2 regions of the Paenibacillus albicereus genome follow, and region 2 is predicted to be linked to the other one. Evidence: predicted binding sites of a transcription regulator. Region 2 holds the regulator's gene; the other holds the start of a gene.
What was found. Region 2 encodes LexA, which represses DNA repair genes until DNA is damaged. Its sites were predicted from a motif close to CGAACATATGTTCG; they were not measured.

Region 1 (8,688 bases), 250 kb from region 2:
GAGAAGGGCATCATCGCGCAGGAGATCAACATGTACAGCGACAATCCGGACTGGCGCGTGTACTACGGGCTGATCGAGGCGATGTACCAAAAGCATCCCGTGCACATCGACATCGCCGGCACCGTCGAATCGATCTACAAGATCGACAAGGAGCTGCTCTACCTGTGCTACAACACGTTCTACCATCCGTCCAACATGCTGCTGTTCGTCGTCGGCGGCATCGATTCGGACCGGATCATGGAGCTGATCCGAAGCAACCAGGCGGCCAAGCCTGTCGAGGACATCGGCGAAATCGAGCGCTTCTTCGATCCGGAGCCGCAGGGCGTGCGCGAGCCGCTCAAGTCGATCCGGCTGCAGGTGTCGCTGCCCAAATGCCTGTTCGGCTTCAAGGAGAAGACGAACGGACTCGGCAGCGCCGAGCTGCTCGTCCGCGACGTGACGACGAAGCTCATGCTCGAGACGCTGCTCGGCTCCAGCTCGCCGCTCTACCAGAGCCTGTATGACGACAACCTGATCTCCGATTCGTTCGGATACGAGTACAACTGCAGCACGGACTACGGCTTCAGCATCATCGGCGGCGATACGTCCGATCCGGACCGTCTCGTCGAGCGGGTGAAGGAAGCGATCGGAGACGCGCTTCAGTCCGGCCTCGACGCCGCCGCGTTCGAGCGGACGAAGAAAAAGCGGATCGGCTCTTACCTGCGCATGCTCAACTCGCCGGAAGCCATCGCCGGAGAGTTCACCCGCTACAAGTTCCGCGGGCAAGACCTGTTCGAGCTTTTGCCGGCTTACGAGAGCCTGACGCTCGAGCAGGCGAACGCGCGGCTGCGGGAGCATTTCGACCTGAGCCAGCTTGCCGTATCGCTCGTGCTGCCGACCGCGGAGCAAGGAGCGGAGCCGAGCTGAAGCCGCTGCAGGAAATGAACGTGCTCGTCACCGGGGGCAGCCGCGGCATCGGCGCCGCGATCGCCCGGCGCTTCGCCCGGGAGGGCATGAATGTCGTGCTTCATTATCTCCATTCGCATGAACAGGCCAACGAGACCGCTCGCGAATGCCTCGCGCTCGGAGGCGGACGGGTCATGACGGTATCGGCCGACCTGCGCTCGCGGGAAAGCCTGGAGCGGATGCGGGAGAAGCTGGACGGAGCGGGCCTGCTCCCGGATATCCTCGTCAACAACGCGGGCATCTCGCATTACGGGCTGCTTTCGGACCTGACCGATGACGAGTGGGATGACGTCAGTGCGGTCAACCTGAGGGGCGTGTTCATCTGCACCCAGCTGTTCATGCCCGCCATGATCCGCAGCCGCTGGGGCCGCATCATCAACATCTCTTCGGTATGGGGAGTCGCCGGAGCCTCGTGCGAAGCGCTCTATTCCGCCACCAAGGGCGGCGTCAACGCCTTCACCAAAGCGCTCGCCAAGGAGCTCGCTCCTTCGGGCGTGACGGTGAACGCGGTCGCGCCCGGCGCGATCGACACGGAGATGCTCGGGGGCTTCGATTCCCAGGAGCTGAAGCAGCTCGAGCAGGACATTCCGGCGGGAAGGCTCGGCCAGCCCGACGAGATCGCTTCGCTCGTCTACTTCCTGTCGCTGCCGGAATCCTCCTACATCACCGGGCAAGTCATCAGTCCGAACGGAGGCTGGATCACCTGAGCGCTGAAACCTTTTGCCAGGACCGCTCGTCGTATAGCTGACGCGGACGCCGCGCACACTAATGCCGTTGATGATGCTATTCTCAACGACTTTAAGGAGGCGACCCGCATGTCTACTGTACTTTCGAACTTCGATTCCTGGAAGGAATTCCTAGCCGAGCGGCTGGAGCAAGGCAAGAAGCTCGGCCTGGACGAAGAAGCGATCGGCAACCTCGCGTATGAAATCGGTTCTTTCCTCGACGAGAAGGTCGATCCGAAGAACGAAGAGCAGCGCGTGCTGAAGGAGATCTGGGATGTCGGCGACGAGAATGAGCGCAAGACGATCGCCCGGCTGATGGTGAAGCTGGTCGGACATCGTTAATCATCGGCGTCATGGACAAGAGCTCCCGGTTACGGGAGCTTTTCTGTCATGCAGAACGAGCGTGCTCATTGCGGAATCGTGGCGAATCCTGTAGAATGTAGGCTTATAATGAAGGCGGTTCGTAGCGCCTGCAACCTTGGGACGGTGTGATTGATGGAATCGAAACAGTGGTATATGGAATACAAAATACATAAGAACCGGCCGGGCCTGCTCGGCGATATCGCTTCCCTGCTCGGCATGCTGAACGTCAACATCATTACGATCAACGGGGTCGAGGATCGCACCCGAGGCATGCTGCTGCAGACCAACGACGACGAAAAGATCGAGATTCTCGGCAAGATGCTGCAGAAGGTCGAAAACATCACCGTCAACAAGCTTCGTCCTCCGAGCTTGGTCGACCGCCTTGCCGTGCGCCATGGACGCTACATCGAGCGCGACTCGGACGACCGCAAGACGTTCCGCTTCACGCGGGACGAGCTCGGGCTGCTCGTCGACTTCTTGGGCGAGATCTTCAAGCGCGACGGCAACCAGGTGATCGGACTGCGCGGCATGCCCCGTGTCGGCAAGACGGAATCGATCATCGCCGGCAGCGTCTGCTCCAACAAGCGCTGGACGTTCGTCAGCTCCACGCTGCTCCGTCAAACCGTGCGCAGCCAGCTTTCGAGCGAGGAGATGAATCCGGACAACATCTTCATCATCGACGGCATCGTCAGCACGATCCGTTCCAATGAGAAGCACCATTCGCTGCTCCAGGAAATCATGGAGATGCCTTCGACGAAAGTCATCGAGCATCCGGACATCTTCATCCGCGAGTCCAATTTCGATTACAGCACTTTTACGACCATCATCGAGCTGCGCAATACGCCGGACGAGGAGATCACCTACGACTCCTTCACCGTCAATTATAACGACTTTTAATCGGAAAGGAGGCTATGCCTGACATGTCTGAACTGGGCCAAACCCTGCGGACCGCGAGGGAAGAATCCGGCTTGTCCCTGGACGAGCTGCAGGAGATGACCAAGATCCGCAAGCATTACCTGATCGCGATCGAAGAAGGCAACTACAGCGCGCTGCCGGGCAGCTTCTATGCTCGCGCGTTCGTCAAGAATTACGCCGAGGCGGTCGGCTTGAACGCGGAGGAGGTGCTCAGCTATTACAAAAACGAGCTGCCCTCCGCTCCGCAGACAGCCGCCGCCGAGCCGGCGACCGCGCCTCAACCGCCGCGCAAGGCATCGACGTCCAGAACGATGTCGGAGCGCTTCGGCAAGCTCGGCTTCTCCGTCCTGATGTGGGCGTTCCTCGGCCTGATCGTCTTCCTGCTCTGGATGTTCGTCATCCGGGATGACGGCACCAAGAGCGCCGATTCCACGGACCAGACGCCGCTGACGACGTCGACGCCAGGGCCGAACGACAGCCGGCCGACGGCTTCCCCGGGCAGCGGAGCGATCGCATCGCCGAGCCCGTCGCCAACGCCGACGCCGACTCCGACGCCTCCGGCAGGCGCGGTGACGTTCGACCGCAAGTCGGGCGGAGTCGACTATTACTTCGTCACGGGCCAGCCGACGCTTCAGCTCAAGTTCTCGGGAGGCGCCTGGCTGGAAGCCCGCAAGGGCGGAAAATCCGGCGACCTTCTCTACAATAAGAACGTCACCGCCGAGGACACGATCGAGATTCCGCTCGACTCGATCATCTATGTCAATACGGGACGTGCGGACAACACGGAGTTTTACATCGACGGCACGCTTCTGGAGGACGGAGACCGTTCAGGACCGAAGCGCTTCCAGTTCGAGCCGGCCGCGGACGATGCGGCTTCTTCCTCGGACGAAGCCGATGCCGCGAACGATTCAAACGAGTGAGACGCTCTTTCGCTTCTCTCGCCGCAACGCTCGCACCCGCGAGCCCAAGGCTAAAAGGCGCTGCCTTCTTTCGGGAAGGAGCGCCTTTCTGCGCCCCGGAGGCGCGTTATACATTCGCTTTCGGATGATTTATAATAGAGAACGATGAATACGCAAGGAGGATTGGACCTATGAGTTCGGAAAGTTCGTTCGATATCGTATCCAAGGTAGACCTGCAGGAGCTGAGCAACGCCATCGACCAAGCGGAAAAGGAAATTGAGAACCGCTTCGATTTCAAAGGGAGCAAGAGCAGCATCAAGCTGGAGAAGGAGGAGCTGATCGTCGCCTCCGATGACGAGTACAAGCTGAAAAGCGTCATCGACATCCTCCAGACGAAAATGATCAAGCGCGGAGTGCCGATCAAAAACATGGACTTCGGCAAGATCGAGGCCGCCTCGCTCGGGACGGTCCGCCAGCGGATCAAGCTCAAGCAAGGCATCGGCCAGGACGACGCCAAGAAGATCAACGTGCTCATCCGCGATTCCAAGCTGAAGGTGAAGAGCCAGATCCAGGGCGACCAGCTGCGCGTGACGGGCAAGAGCCGGGACGACCTGCAGGCGGTCATCTCGCTGCTTCGCGGAGCGAATCTCGAGCTCGAGCTGCAGTACACCAATTATCGCTGACGGCCGGCGTTCCTGCTTTTGACAGGCCGCTTCCGCTTCGATTATACTTGTGAAGTTTGAAACGTCAGGGAGGGGAAGGGCTTGAACCTGGCCAACAAGATCACGCTCGCGCGCATCTTCTTAGTGCCTGTCATCCTGTTTTTTCTATTGATCCGTTTCGATCTGGGCATGGTCCGGTTCGAAGATTTCGAGCTTACATACACGCAGATCATCGCGGCCTTGATCTTCATCATCGCCGCGAGCACCGACGGGCTGGACGGCTATCTGGCCCGCAAGAACAAGATGGTCACCAATCTGGGCAAGCTGCTCGATCCGCTTGCGGACAAGCTGCTCGTGGCGGCTGTGCTCATCTCGCTCGTTCAGATGGACAAGCTTTCCGCGTTCATCGCCATCGTCATCATCAGCCGGGAGTTCGCGGTGACCGGGCTTCGCCAGGTCGCCTTGCTCGAGGGCGCCGTCCTGGCGGCCAGCACCTGGGGCAAGTGGAAGACCGGGGTGCAGATCGCGATGATCATCGCGCTGCTGCTCAACAACTTCCCGTTCGCGCTGGTGGACATCCGCATGGACCTGATCCTCAGCTGGGCCGCGGCCCTCATCACGATCTGGTCCGGCATCGACTACTTCGTCAAGAACCGCAACCTGATTCCCGTCGAATAGTCCACAAGGTCTCTTTCCTCTCCGGGAAAGGGACCTTGTCCGTTATCGACAGTCCATCCACGACAGGAGTGAAGCGCTGTGAAAGCCGAAATCATCGCCGTAGGAACGGAACTGCTGCTTGGACAGATCGTCAACACGAACGCCCGCTATCTTTCCCAGGGCCTCGCTGCCCTCGGCATCGACGTCTTCTTCCAGACTGTCGTCGGCGACAACGACGCCCGCATCCGCCAGGCGATCGAGACGGCGCGTTCCCGCGCCGACCTGCTGCTGTTCACCGGCGGGCTCGGCCCGACGATGGACGACCTGACCAAAGACGTGCTTGCCGGCTATCTCGGCCGCCGCATCCTCATCCACGAGCCGACGATGGAAGCGATGGAGCGGTTTTTCGCCTCCCGGGGCAGCCATATGGTGGAGAGCAATCGCCGGCAGGCCAACTGGATCGAGGGCAGCGAGCCGCTGGAGAACGAGGCGGGGCTTGCCGTCGGCAATGCGCTGGAGCAGGACGGCACCCGCTACATCCTGCTGCCTGGCCCGCCCAAGGAGATGGTCCCGATGTTCGAAGGACCGGCGACGCGCTGGCTGCTGGCCGAGATCGGCGCGGGGGCGCCGCTCCACTCCCGCATCCTGCGCTTCGCCGGCATCGGCGAGTCGCGGCTCGAGCATGAGCTGATCGATCTGATCGAGAGCCAGAGCGATCCGACGATCGCCCCCTATGCCAAGGAGGGAGAGGTCGCGATCCGCCTCTCCAGCAAGTCTGCCGACGAGGCGCAGGCGCTCGACCGCATCGAGCGCATGGCGCAGCGGATCCGCGAGCGCCTCGGCGCGCATATCTACGCGGAGGAGGACATCTCGCTCGAGGAGGCGGTGCTGCGAAGGCTGCGGACGAGGCGGATGCGGGTCAGCGTGGCGGAAAGCTGCACGGGCGGCCTGCTGGCCGAGCTGATTACCGGCATCCCCGGCAGCAGCGGCGAGTTCCTCGGCGGCATCGTCACGTATACGAATACGATGAAGCACAAGCTGCTCGGCATTCCGCTTGCCCAGCTGGACGGTCCGGACGCCCCCGGTGCCGTGAGCGCGTCTACCGCGGCGCTGATGGCGCAGCGGGTGGCGGAGACGACCGGTAGCGACTGGGGCGTGTCGGTCACCGGCGTGGCGGGACCGGGCTCTTCGGAGGGCAAGCCGGTGGGGCTCGTCTATATCGGCATCGCCCGCAAGGGCGGGGAGGTCCAGACGCATGAGCTGAATGCGGGCGGCAACCGCGACATGGTGCGTATCCGCGCCGCCAAGCACGCCCTGTACCGGCTCTGGCTGGCGCTTGCGGAGTAGCTGGCGCGCCGTGCGGGCGCTTGCGGAGTAGCTGGCGCGCCGTGCGGGCGCTTGCGCGGGCCGGCGCCGATGGCGTACAATAGAAGCAGTTGACGGAAGAACCGCAGCGAGTCGGACCAGCTGCGGTTCTTTGTCTTTCTCAGGGCGGCGGCGGGACTCGGGGAGGGACGGAGCGCGCTTCAAAAAAAGCGAATGTATGTTCGAAAAAAGTCTTGGCAAACCGCTTCAAGTAGACTAAAATAGAACTATAAATCGACGAATGAAGGATGTGGATCTCTTGTCAGATCGCCGCGCAGCTTTAGATATGGCGCTTCGCCAGATTGAGAAACAGTTCGGAAAAGGCTCCATCATGAAACTAGGCGAATCCGCCCAGCTGGCCGTAGAGACGGTCTCCAGCGGCGCGCTCGCATTGGATATCGCGCTCGGCATCGGGGGTTTCCCTCGCGGCCGTATTATTGAAGTCTATGGACCGGAATCGTCCGGCAAGACGACCGTCGCCCTGCACGCGATCGCCGAAGTGCAGCGCACGGGCGGACAAGCCGCCTTCATCGACGCGGAGCATGCGCTGGATCCTCTCTATGCCAGCAAGCTCGGCGTCAACATCGACGAGCTGCTGCTGTCCCAGCCGGATACGGGCGAGCAGGCGCTGGAGATCGCCGAGGCGCTCGTGCGCAGCGGCGCCGTCGACATCATCGTCATCGACTCCGTCGCGGCGCTCGTGCCGAAGGCCGAGATCGAGGGCGAGATGGGCGACACCCACGTCGGCCTGCAGGCGCGCCTCATGTCGCAGGCGCTGCGCAAGCTGTCCGGAGCGATCAGCAAGTCCAAGACGATCGCCATCTTCATCAACCAGCTCCGCGAGAAGGTCGGCGTCATGTTCGGCAACCCGGAGACGACTCCAGGCGGACGCGCCCTGAAGTTCTACAGCAGCGTGCGTCTGGACGTGCGCCGCATCGAGAGCATCAAGCAAGGCACGGACGTCGTGGGCAACCGGACCCGCATCAAGGTCGTCAAGAACAAGGTCGCGCCTCCGTTCCGTCAGGCCGAGCTGGACATCATGTACGGCGAAGGCATTTCCCGCGTCGGTAGCATCATCGACATCGGCGTGGAGATGGACATCGTGCAGAAGAGCGGCGCCTGGTTCAGCTATAACGGCGACCGTCTGGGCCAAGGACGGGAGAATGCCAAGCAGTTCCTCAAGGACAACGAGGCGGTCGCGGGCGTGATTGAAGGCAAGATTCGCGAAGCGCACAACCTCAACGCGGCTGCGGACCGCGCCGCCGGCGCCGAAGTCTCCAAGGACGAGGAGGACGAGTTCGAGGAGCTGGAGCTCGACGTCTGATTTCCTTTCCGCTCTGCGGAAATACCGGCATGGCAAGCATCCCTGATGGAGTCAGGGATGCTTTTTCTTCATTAAAGGACGAGGGAGGCGGCGGCTGGGATGGAGGAGCAGGAAAAACGGATTACGCGCGTCGAGCAGGATGAGAAAAAGGCATCGATCTATTGGATCTATATCGAAGGCAGCGAGGAGCCGGAGCTGTCCGTGCATGAGGACATCCTCGTCAAATACCGCCTGCTCAAGGGTGCGCTCATCGAGCCGAAGCTGATGGCGCGCATCGCGGAGGAGAACGCCCGATACCGGGCGTATGCGGCCGCCGTCTTCTACGTCGGCTTCAAGATGCGGACGACAAAGGAAATGACCTCTTATCTGAAGCGAAAGGAATTCGAGGAGGAGGACATCCGCCACGCGATCGAGCGGCTGCAGCAGGAGCGCGTCATCGACGATCGCGACTATGCCCGCATGTTCGCTTCCCAGCGGCTGCGAGGCAGCCAGAAGGGCAGGCGGCTCATCCGGATGGAGCTGGAGCAGCGCGGCATCCCCAAGGAGACGGCAGGCCGCGCGGTCGAAGCTCTCGACGACGAGGAGGAACGGCGGACCGCGCTCAAGGCCGGAGAGAAGAAATGGCGCAGCCTGAAGGGAGATGAGCGCGACAAGCGCATGAAGCTGACCGGCTTTCTGCTGCGAAGGGGCTTTTCGAGCGATCTCGTACGGGAGACCGTGCGGCATATCCAAGGCGCTGCCGGAGGCGAGGACGAGGCCGACGGGGGCTGGCTTGACAATTGATTTTATGGAAAGCTACAATAATAAAGCATCCATCTGGCATGGGATGCCTT
Region 2 (8,688 bases):
CTGGCGCTGGCGGTCATGCTGAAGGCCGGCCTTGACGGCATCAAGAACAAGTATCCGCTGCCGGCGCCGACGGATCGCAACATCTACGTCATGACCGACGAGGAGCGTCTGGACGAGGGCATCCCGAGCTTGCCGGAAGACCTGCGCGAGGCGCTCACGGAGCTGCTGCGCAGCGAGATCGTCACCGAGGCGCTCGGCGACCACGCGCTTGCCCACTTTTACGAGCTCAAGGAAATCGAGTGGGATATGTACAAGACGCAAGTGCATGAGTGGGAGCGCGACCAGTATCTGACGCTGTACTGATTGACGCTGTACTAATGAGGAATCATCCTCAGCCGATTCCGGCTGGGGATCTTTTTGAAAAGTCGGGGGAGACGAACGATGAACATTAAAATCGACGATTTGAATGGACCGGAGATCCAGGCGCTGATCGCAGAGCATCTGCGCGGCATGTCGGAGAGCTCTCCGCCGGAGAGCATCCATGCGCTGGATTTAAGCGGATTGAAAAAGCCGGAAATCACCTTTTGGAGCGCATGGGAGGACGGCGAGCTGCTCGGCTGCGGAGCGGTCAAGGAGCTCGATGCCGCTCATGGAGAGCTGAAGTCGATGCGCACCGCATCCCGCCATTTGCGCAAAGGCGTCGCGCGGGCGATCTTGGAGCATATCATCGGCGAGGCTAGCCGCAGAGGATACAGCAGGCTCAGCCTGGAGACAGGCTCGATGGAAGCTTTCTTCCCCGCCCAAAAGCTTTATGCGTCCTTCGGCTTCACCGAATGCGGTCCTTTCGGAAGCTATGCCGAAGACCCGAACAGCATGTTCATGACCAAAGAGCTGCGCTAGAGCCGTTGAGTTCGGAACGATTATAAAAGAATAAAGAGCGTTGTCCGTGGCGGACAGCGCTCTTTTCGTATTCTAAGGGGCAGCCGCATCCCCGTCCTCGTAGACGACTTCCAAAGCCGTGTTCTCGTCATAATTGCCGAATCCTTTGCCGAACAGCGTCAATCCTCCTTGATGGACGGCATCCTCTTCGACGGACAAGCGAAGCGTCCATTCGCGGCGGCGAAGGTCGATGTCCTGCAGCCTGGCGTCGGACAGCTTCAGCCCGTCCATGAAGGTGCCGTCCGCCGTGACACGCAGCTGCTTGAGCAAGCCGTACTGATTCGTGAACGGCGACCACCAGTCCGGCGTGAATTTGCCCGGCCGGTCTCCGTAGTCGCCGGGACTCGTCCATGTGCAAAGCTCGATGCCGTTCAGCGTGAACGTGATGTCCGATGGGAAATGGTTGTTCGTAGAAGGCGCCTCCGAGGCGACCTCAAGCGTCAGGATGAGCTCGAGCGGCCTCTGGCTGGAGAGCAGATAGTTCGGCGCCTTGTATTCCACAAACCCATTGCCGCCGAACCAGAGTATGGCGGCGGAGATGCGACCCGGCTCCCAAAAATAACGCGGATCGTCGAAGCTGCCGATAACGCTGTCCGCCGTGGCGAGGCCGCAAGTCGGCTCGATGCGGAAGTCGGAGTAATGTCCGACCGGCAGCTCGATCCGATGGCTTTTGCGCCGAAGGACCGGAGCGGATTCGGCAAATTGGACGTGCAGCGACTGGACAGCGGGCTCGCATCTTTTCTGCACGCCGCTCTTCCCGGGGACAAGCTCGTAGCGGATCAGCCCGGCTTCCGCAAGCTTGCGCACATGCATCGTCATGATGGCGCTGGAGAGGCCGCAAGCGGCTGCGAGCTCCTTGACGTTCATCGGCTTGTCCTGAAGCAGCCGCAGGATGCGAAGCCGGACGGGACTGGCCAGAGCTTCGTAGACAGGGAGGGACGTCTCCGTCAGGTCGAGCGAGAGATCAGAGTCCATGGAATCGTATCCTTTTCAAGTGATTTGCTTTCATATTAAGGAAGCCGAGATCTAAATACAAGCCGCGTCGGAAATTCGACCGGAATGGCGTTGACGGTTGGAACCCATTCCCTTATACTATTCGCGAAGTAATTACTTAATTAATATAAATATTAATTAAAGGAGCATCAAACATGACCGCCAAAGGCATTTTGAATCTCGACATTTCAAGAGGAAAGATCGATCGCAACGTGTACGGTCATTTTTCAGAGCATCTGGGACGCTGCATTTATGAAGGCTTCTGGGTCGGTGAAGATTCCGCTATCCCTAATGTGAACGGCATTCGCAGCGATGTCGTGGAAGCGCTTAAGCGAATCCGAATTCCCGTGCTGCGCTGGCCGGGGGGCTGCTTTGCCGACGAGTACCATTGGAAGGACGGCATCGGCTTGCCGGAGAAGCGCAAGCGCATGATCAATACGCATTGGGGCGGCGTCGTCGAGAATAACCATTTCGGCACGCATGAGTTCATGGAGCTGTGCCGACAGCTAGGTTGCGAGCCGTACATCAACGGCAATGTCGGGAGCGGCACGGTGCAGGAAATGGCCGAATGGGTCGAGTACCTCACGTTCGAGGGGGTGTCCCCGATGGCGGAGCTGCGGGCTGCGAATGGCCGCGAGGAGCCTTGGAAGGTGAAGTATTTCGGCGTCGGCAACGAGAACTGGGGCTGCGGGGGCAACATGCGGCCGGAGTATTACGCCGATCTTTATCGCCGCTACCAGACGTACGTCCGGAACTATGGCGGCAACCGGATAGAGCGCATCGCCTGCGGCGCGAATTCCGACGACTATCGCTGGACCGAGGTTCTCATGCGCGAGGCGGGGCGCTACATGGATGCGCTCACGCTCCATTACTATACGCTGCCCCGCGACAGCTGGCAGGACAAGGGCGACGCGACCGGCTTCGACGAGGCGGAATGGTTCTCGACGCTCCAAAAGTCGCTCCGCATGGAGGAGCTGATCTCGCGCCACAGCACGATCATGGACCAGTACGATCCCGAGGCTAGGGTCGCGCTTATCGTCGATGAATGGGGGACCTGGTACAACGTCGAGCCGGGCTCGAATCCGGGCTTCCTGTATCAGCAGAATACGATTCGCGACGCGCTTGTCGCCTCGCTGACGTTCCATATCTTTCACGAGCACAACCGCCGCGTACGGATGGCCAACATCGCTCAGACGGTCAACGTGCTGCAGGCCGTCGTGCTGACGGAGGGAGAGAAGGTCGTCCTGACCCCGACTTATCATGTGTTCGACTTGTACAAGGTGCATCAGGATGCCGAGCGTCTGGATCTGCGCCTGGACAGCGGCAGCTATCGCTTCGGCGAGGAAGAGATTCCGGCTGTGAGCGGCACGGCGACCCGGGACAAGGACGGCCATGTTCATCTCAGCCTCTGCCATGTCGATCCGCATGCCTCGGCCGAGACGAGGCTGACCTTGCGAGGTCTGCAGGGAGACGGCAGCTGGTCGGGCCTCGTGCTCGCCGGAGACAGCATCGACGCGCACAACACGTTCGAGCAGCCGGAGCGCTTGCGGCCCGAGGCGTTCGAGGACTTCCGGGAAGAGGGAGAGGAGCTGATCGTCACGCTGCCGCCGATGTCGATCGTGACGTTGAAGCGGAGCGCGCCGGCTCAGGCCTGATAGCACCATGGCGGACATGGACTGCAAAGGCTGCCGGGAGGGCTACCGGGTAACCGAAGCGCAGATGCAGCGGCTGCTTGCGACGTCCGCATTCGCCCCGGACAAGCGGGTGGACGCGGAAACCTACGAGCGCCGCCTCGAAGCTTGCCGAGCCTGCTCCAAGCTGGAGGACGGACGTACATGCCGGTCATGCGGCTGCATCATGCCCGTCGTCGCCTGGCTGCGGGATCGGGCTTGTCCTCTGCCGGGACAGCGGCGCTGGGACAGCGAGCCGTGAACGATGAAAAGCGGTTCCGGCAGCTTGCGATGGATGGTGAAGAAGAGAAAAGGACGATTCCGCTCTTTCGGAATCGTCCTTTTTTTGCTGCCGTCCGCCCGGTCTAGCGCCGCTGCCGTCCGCATAAGCTGACATCAAGGATATCGGCCCCGAAAAGGAGAGACGCGCATGAGCCTGCCCCGAAAACGAATTCCGTCCGGTCCGCTGCCGGCGTCGGCCCTGTCGCGTGCGGCGGGGGCCATGCTGCCGCTGTACCGGGAGTTCCTCCGCAGCAGGCGATTCGCCGAGCGCTGGTCCGAAGCGGTCCGAGAGGCGGACCTCGATACGCTCCTCAGGCTGTTGAACCGGTTCGTCCCGCGCGAGGAAGTCCAATCGTTCAGTACGAACGGCATCGGCTTTTTTGTCGATCTGCGAGTCCCGCCGCCGCTGGAGCGCTATACGAACGCGACCACGATCGTCCCCGGCACGGCTCAGTTCACCTTCCAGCCGGAAGCGCTGCGGCTGATCAGCCGCGCCATCGTGCCGCTCTACCGTCGGCTGGCATCGAATCCGTCCTACGCGCGGCTGGTGGCGCTGGCGATCAGCCGAAACGACAACGCGAGACTGAAGCGCCTCGTGCTGCCCTATGCCCGCAGCCGCTACCTTGCTGGCATCCAGATCGAGAGCTCCGGCTTCGTCTTGAGGTTCAAATTCCCGGGCACCGGTCTCGTTTATCTGAATGAATTCTTCTACGAGAAGTTCGGCTGAACTCCGCGTGGCACCGCGAAAAACAAGAACCTTTGACAAAAAAACGCGCACTCTGTCGGAGTGCGCGCTTCGGTGAATAAGGGCGAAAAAGGCTGGGTAATGAAGGAAACTCGGCACCGTACTCCGCATTCTCGCGCGGGCGGCCGGGAGCGTCGGACAAGCTTAGTGGATGTCCCGGAACAAGCCGATGACCTTGCCGAGGATGCTGACGTTCTTGAGCCGGATCGGCTCCATGGAGGCGTTCTCCGGCTGCAGCCGGATGTGGTCCTTCTCCTTGTAGAAGGTCTTGACGGTCGCCTCGTCATCCTCCGTCATGGCGACGACGATGTCGCCGTTCGTCGCGGAAGACTGCTGGCGGACGATGACGTAATCGCCGCTATGTATGCCGGCCTCGACCATGCTGTCGCCGATGACGCTGAGCATGAACACGTCGTGATCGCCTACGAAATGAGCGGGAAGCGGGAAGTACTCCTCGATGTTCTCCGTGGCGGTAATCGGCACGCCGGCCGTAACCTTGCCGACGACCGGAATCTTGCTGACTGCGGTCGGGAAGGGAAGCTCTGCCGGAGAATCGCCGTCGAGAATCTCGATCGCGCGCGGCTTCGTGGGATCGCGGCGGATCAGGCCTTTCTTCTCCAGGCGGTCGAGATGGCCGTGGACGGTCGAGCTGGATGCCAGCCCTACCGCTTCGCCGATCTCGCGGACCGAAGGCGGGTATCCCTTGTCGCGGACTTCGTTTTTGATGAAGTCGAGAATCGCCTGCTGGCGGTTGGACACTTTAGACATCGCACTCACTCCAGAATTAGATATAGTAGACCAGCTTGTTTTTCAAAAGTATACCACAGAACCCGAGTTCGTACAAACATAAGTTCGAGAAACAGCTGTTCGCCCGGCCGATCGCAGCGAAGGGAACAAATGTTCCAAAATGCCGTTGACGGAAACAAGCGTTCGTGCTAATCTGATGCCAGAACAAATGTTTGGGGAGTGGATATCATGTTGACGTTATCGGGATACAGCAGTCCAAAACGAGTCGGGTCGTTGCCTGCGGCCGACGGGCTCTCGCCCATGAACGGACCGGTCCGCCGCACTTCGAGCCGGATCCGGCGCGGTTCCCTTTCCGGTACGGCCTTGCAGCGAGCCGAGACGCGCCTGGGGCGAGCTGCGTCCCGTCCCTTCCCCGCAAGGCTTTCGCGCCGGCTGATGCCCTGGGCCGTGTCGGGACTGCTGCTGCTCCTGCTTCTCGTCAGCCTCTGGGGCGTCGGCGGCGCCGAAGGAGCGGAGATCGCTCCTGCTCGCCCGGGAGAGGACACGGTGACCGTCACCGCAGGGGATACGCTGTGGTCGATCGCATCGGCCCACGGGATCGCGGACGATACCCGAGAGGGCGTCTATCGCCTCCAGAAGCGCAATGGACTTTCCTCCCCGTCCATTGAGCCCGGCGACACGCTCATCATTCCGGCCTCGCGCTGAACTTCGGCCCGCATGCGGCCTTTTCTATCGACAGCCATAGATTGTTCTCTTCAGCCCTCCGGCCTCGGCCCGAGGGCCGGGCTGCTTTCTTGACATGTGTTCCCTCATCGTTCAAAGTGAGAAGGAACCGCATTTTCGGCTGAGGGGGGGAGGAATCGGAAGTGGATATCAATGCGCTGATCAACCGGATCAACGAGCTGTCCCGCAAGGATAAGACGATCGGACTCACGCCCGATGAAGTCATAGAGCGCACACGCCTGCGCAAGGATTATTTGGATAATTTCAAGCGCAATTTCAGGCAGCAGCTGGACAGCATCGAGTGGACCGACGAGCCGAAAAAGGAGGAGTAGCGATGGAATACCGTCTGCTCGGCCGGAGCGGGCTGGCTGTCTCCGAGCTGTGCCTCGGCACAATGACGTTCGGCCATACGGCGACGGATGCCGACAGCGAGCGCATGATCGAGGAGTTCCGGGAACGGGGAGGGAACTTCATCGATACCGCCAACGTATACGTCCAGGGCCGCTCGGAAGAAATCGTAGGCAGGACGATCAAGCCGTATCGCGACGAGATCGTGCTCGCGACCAAGGTGAGGATGCGGACCGAGACCCATGTCAACGGCGTCGGCCTGTCCCGCAAGCATATCGTGCAGAACGTGGAGGCGAGCCTGAAGCGGCTCGGCACGGACTATATCGATCTCTACCAAGTGCATGTCTGGGACCGCCTTACTCCGCTCGAGGAGACGCTGCGGGCGCTCGACGATCTGGTCGCCTCGGGCAAGGTGCGCTACATCGGCTGCTCCAACTACCTCGCTTGGCAGATGATGAAGGCGCTGTCCATCAGCGATGCGAGAGGCTGGTCGCGGTTCGTCAGCGTGCAGCCTCAATACAGCCTCGCCTGCCGCGACATCGAGCGCGAGCTGCTGTCGCTGTGCCTGGAGGAGAACGTCGGCATCATTCCTTGGGCGCCGCTTGGGGGAGGCTTTCTGACCGGCCGGTACGGCCAGGACAAGCCCTCCGAAGGCCGGCTGTCCCGTCCATCGGGAGAAAGCGCCTGGGAGCTGCGGGCGACCGAACGCAACTTCGCGATCCTGGACAAGCTCCGGCACATCGCCGAGGCGGCGGGACGGACTCCGGCCCAGACGGCGCTGCGCTGGCTCGCGCAGGCGCCAGGAGTCGTCTCGCCGATCTTCGGCGCCAGCACGCTGGAGCAGTTCCGCGACAACATGGGAGCCGCAGGCTGGTCGCTTCCGGCCGACGCCTGGGCGGAGCTGGACGAGGCGAGCCGCCTGCCGGACGATTACCCGACCCGCTTCATCCGCAAGTTCGACCGCGACCTCGCCGCGGCCGAATGACCCGTCCGCCCCTACTGCGGACGGTTTTGATCCAGCCCACACTTCATAATGGAGGTTATCCGATTTGTCACGCTCCTGGGAACGCAAGGTGCGCCGTAACTCGGCGCAGCTCAATCAGAAATTGAAAAAAAGCGGCATCGATCCGATGGCCGCGAAAGGCCCTTCGGCCAGCTCGTCTTTGACGATGCGCTTCAAGGGCCGCAACTTCATCTCGCCGATCCTGCTGCTGCTGTTCGTCGGCGCCTACGCGATGCTGATGCCGATGCAGGAGCAGGAAGGCAGCAGCGAGGCGATGAACTGGTTCGTCGTTGCCGCCTACGCCTTCCTGGCGCTGATGTTCTTCCTGCGGCGCCCGTACCTGCAAGTCGGTCCGGATCACGTGCAGACGCGGCGCATGCTCGGAGACAAGAGGCTCGGCAAAGATGAGATCAAGGGAATCACGGTGCAGAAGGGCTATGTCATCATCCAGCCGGCCAAAGGAGGCAACTGGGTGTTTTCGCGCGTGATGAACCGCTATCCGGTCGAGCGGATGGGCGAGCGGCTGGAGAAGCTTGCGGCGGCTCACGGCATTCCATTCCAAAAAAGCTAGGCAGAGAGATTTCGGACGAGAGTCGGGGGGAGACGGATGATGGCGAAACAAGCGGTTCTATTCGATTTGGACGATACGCTGCTTTGGGACGACCGCAGCGTGAAAGAGGCTTTCCGCGCGACATGCGAGCTTGCCGAGGCGAGACGGGGCACGGACCCGGACCGCCTCGAGCATGAGGTGAGGGAAGCGGCACGGGAGCTGTACAGCTCCTTCGAGACGTTCGAGTTCACCAAAAGCATCGGAATCAACCCGTTCGAAGGGCTGTGGGCCCGTTTCAGCGGCGGCGAGCACGAGTCGTTCCGCAAGCTGGAGCAGCTCGCGCCGGGATACCGCAAGGAAGCGTGGACGCGCGGCCTGGCTGCGCTCGGCGTCGACGATCCGGAGCTCGGAGCCGAGCTGGCGGAGACGTTTCCCGAGGAGCGGCGCAAGCGCCCGATCGTGTACGAAGAGACGTTCGAGGTGCTGGACGCGCTCAAGGGCAAGTACAAACTGCTGCTGCTGACGAACGGGACGCCGGACTTGCAAGAGGAGAAGCTGCTCGGCGTGCCGGAGCTTTCGCCCTATTTCGACGAGATCGTCATCAGCGGGAGCTTCGGCATCGGCAAGCCGGACGCCAGCCTGTTCCGCCATGCGCTCGAGCTCATCGGCGTGCAGCCGGAGAATGCGGTCATGGTCGGCGACAAGCTGACGACGGACATTCTCGGCGCGAATACGATCGGCATGACGA

Region 1: recA (recombinase RecA) is a predicted target of LexA. The motif match lies at 6,703-6,716, and genes of this name have one in related genera.

The regions. Positions count from the first base shown of each region.
Region 1 covers NZ_CP051428.1:2,725,056-2,733,743, reverse strand. The annotation lists gene yfmH (EF-P 5-aminopentanol modification-associated protein YfmH) at 1-906, shown strand, start outside; gene ymfI (elongation factor P 5-aminopentanone reductase) at 921-1,652, shown strand; gene HGI30_RS12085 (DUF3243 domain-containing protein) at 1,761-2,012, shown strand; gene HGI30_RS12080 (DUF3388 domain-containing protein) at 2,166-2,930, shown strand; gene HGI30_RS12075 (helix-turn-helix domain-containing protein) at 2,954-3,868, shown strand; gene HGI30_RS12070 (YajQ family cyclic di-GMP-binding protein) at 4,039-4,530, shown strand; gene pgsA (CDP-diacylglycerol--glycerol-3-phosphate 3-phosphatidyltransferase) at 4,612-5,187, shown strand; gene HGI30_RS12060 (competence/damage-inducible protein A) at 5,266-6,513, shown strand; gene recA (recombinase RecA) at 6,773-7,855, shown strand; gene HGI30_RS12050 (regulatory protein RecX) at 7,955-8,638, shown strand.
Region 2 covers NZ_CP051428.1:2,472,189-2,480,876, forward strand. The annotation lists gene glnA (type I glutamate--ammonia ligase) at 1-303, shown strand, start outside; gene HGI30_RS10900 (GNAT family N-acetyltransferase) at 382-840, shown strand; gene HGI30_RS10905 (ArsR/SmtB family transcription factor) at 913-1,854, opposite strand; gene HGI30_RS10910 (alpha-N-arabinofuranosidase) at 2,028-3,527, shown strand; gene HGI30_RS10915 (DUF6171 family protein) at 3,535-3,804, shown strand; gene HGI30_RS10920 (hypothetical protein) at 3,973-4,551, shown strand; gene lexA (transcriptional repressor LexA) at 4,714-5,337, opposite strand; gene HGI30_RS10930 (LysM peptidoglycan-binding domain-containing protein) at 5,752-6,021, shown strand; gene HGI30_RS10935 (DUF896 domain-containing protein) at 6,183-6,371, shown strand; gene HGI30_RS10940 (aldo/keto reductase) at 6,374-7,372, shown strand; gene HGI30_RS10945 (hypothetical protein) at 7,437-7,961, shown strand; gene HGI30_RS10950 (HAD family hydrolase) at 8,001-8,688, shown strand, end outside.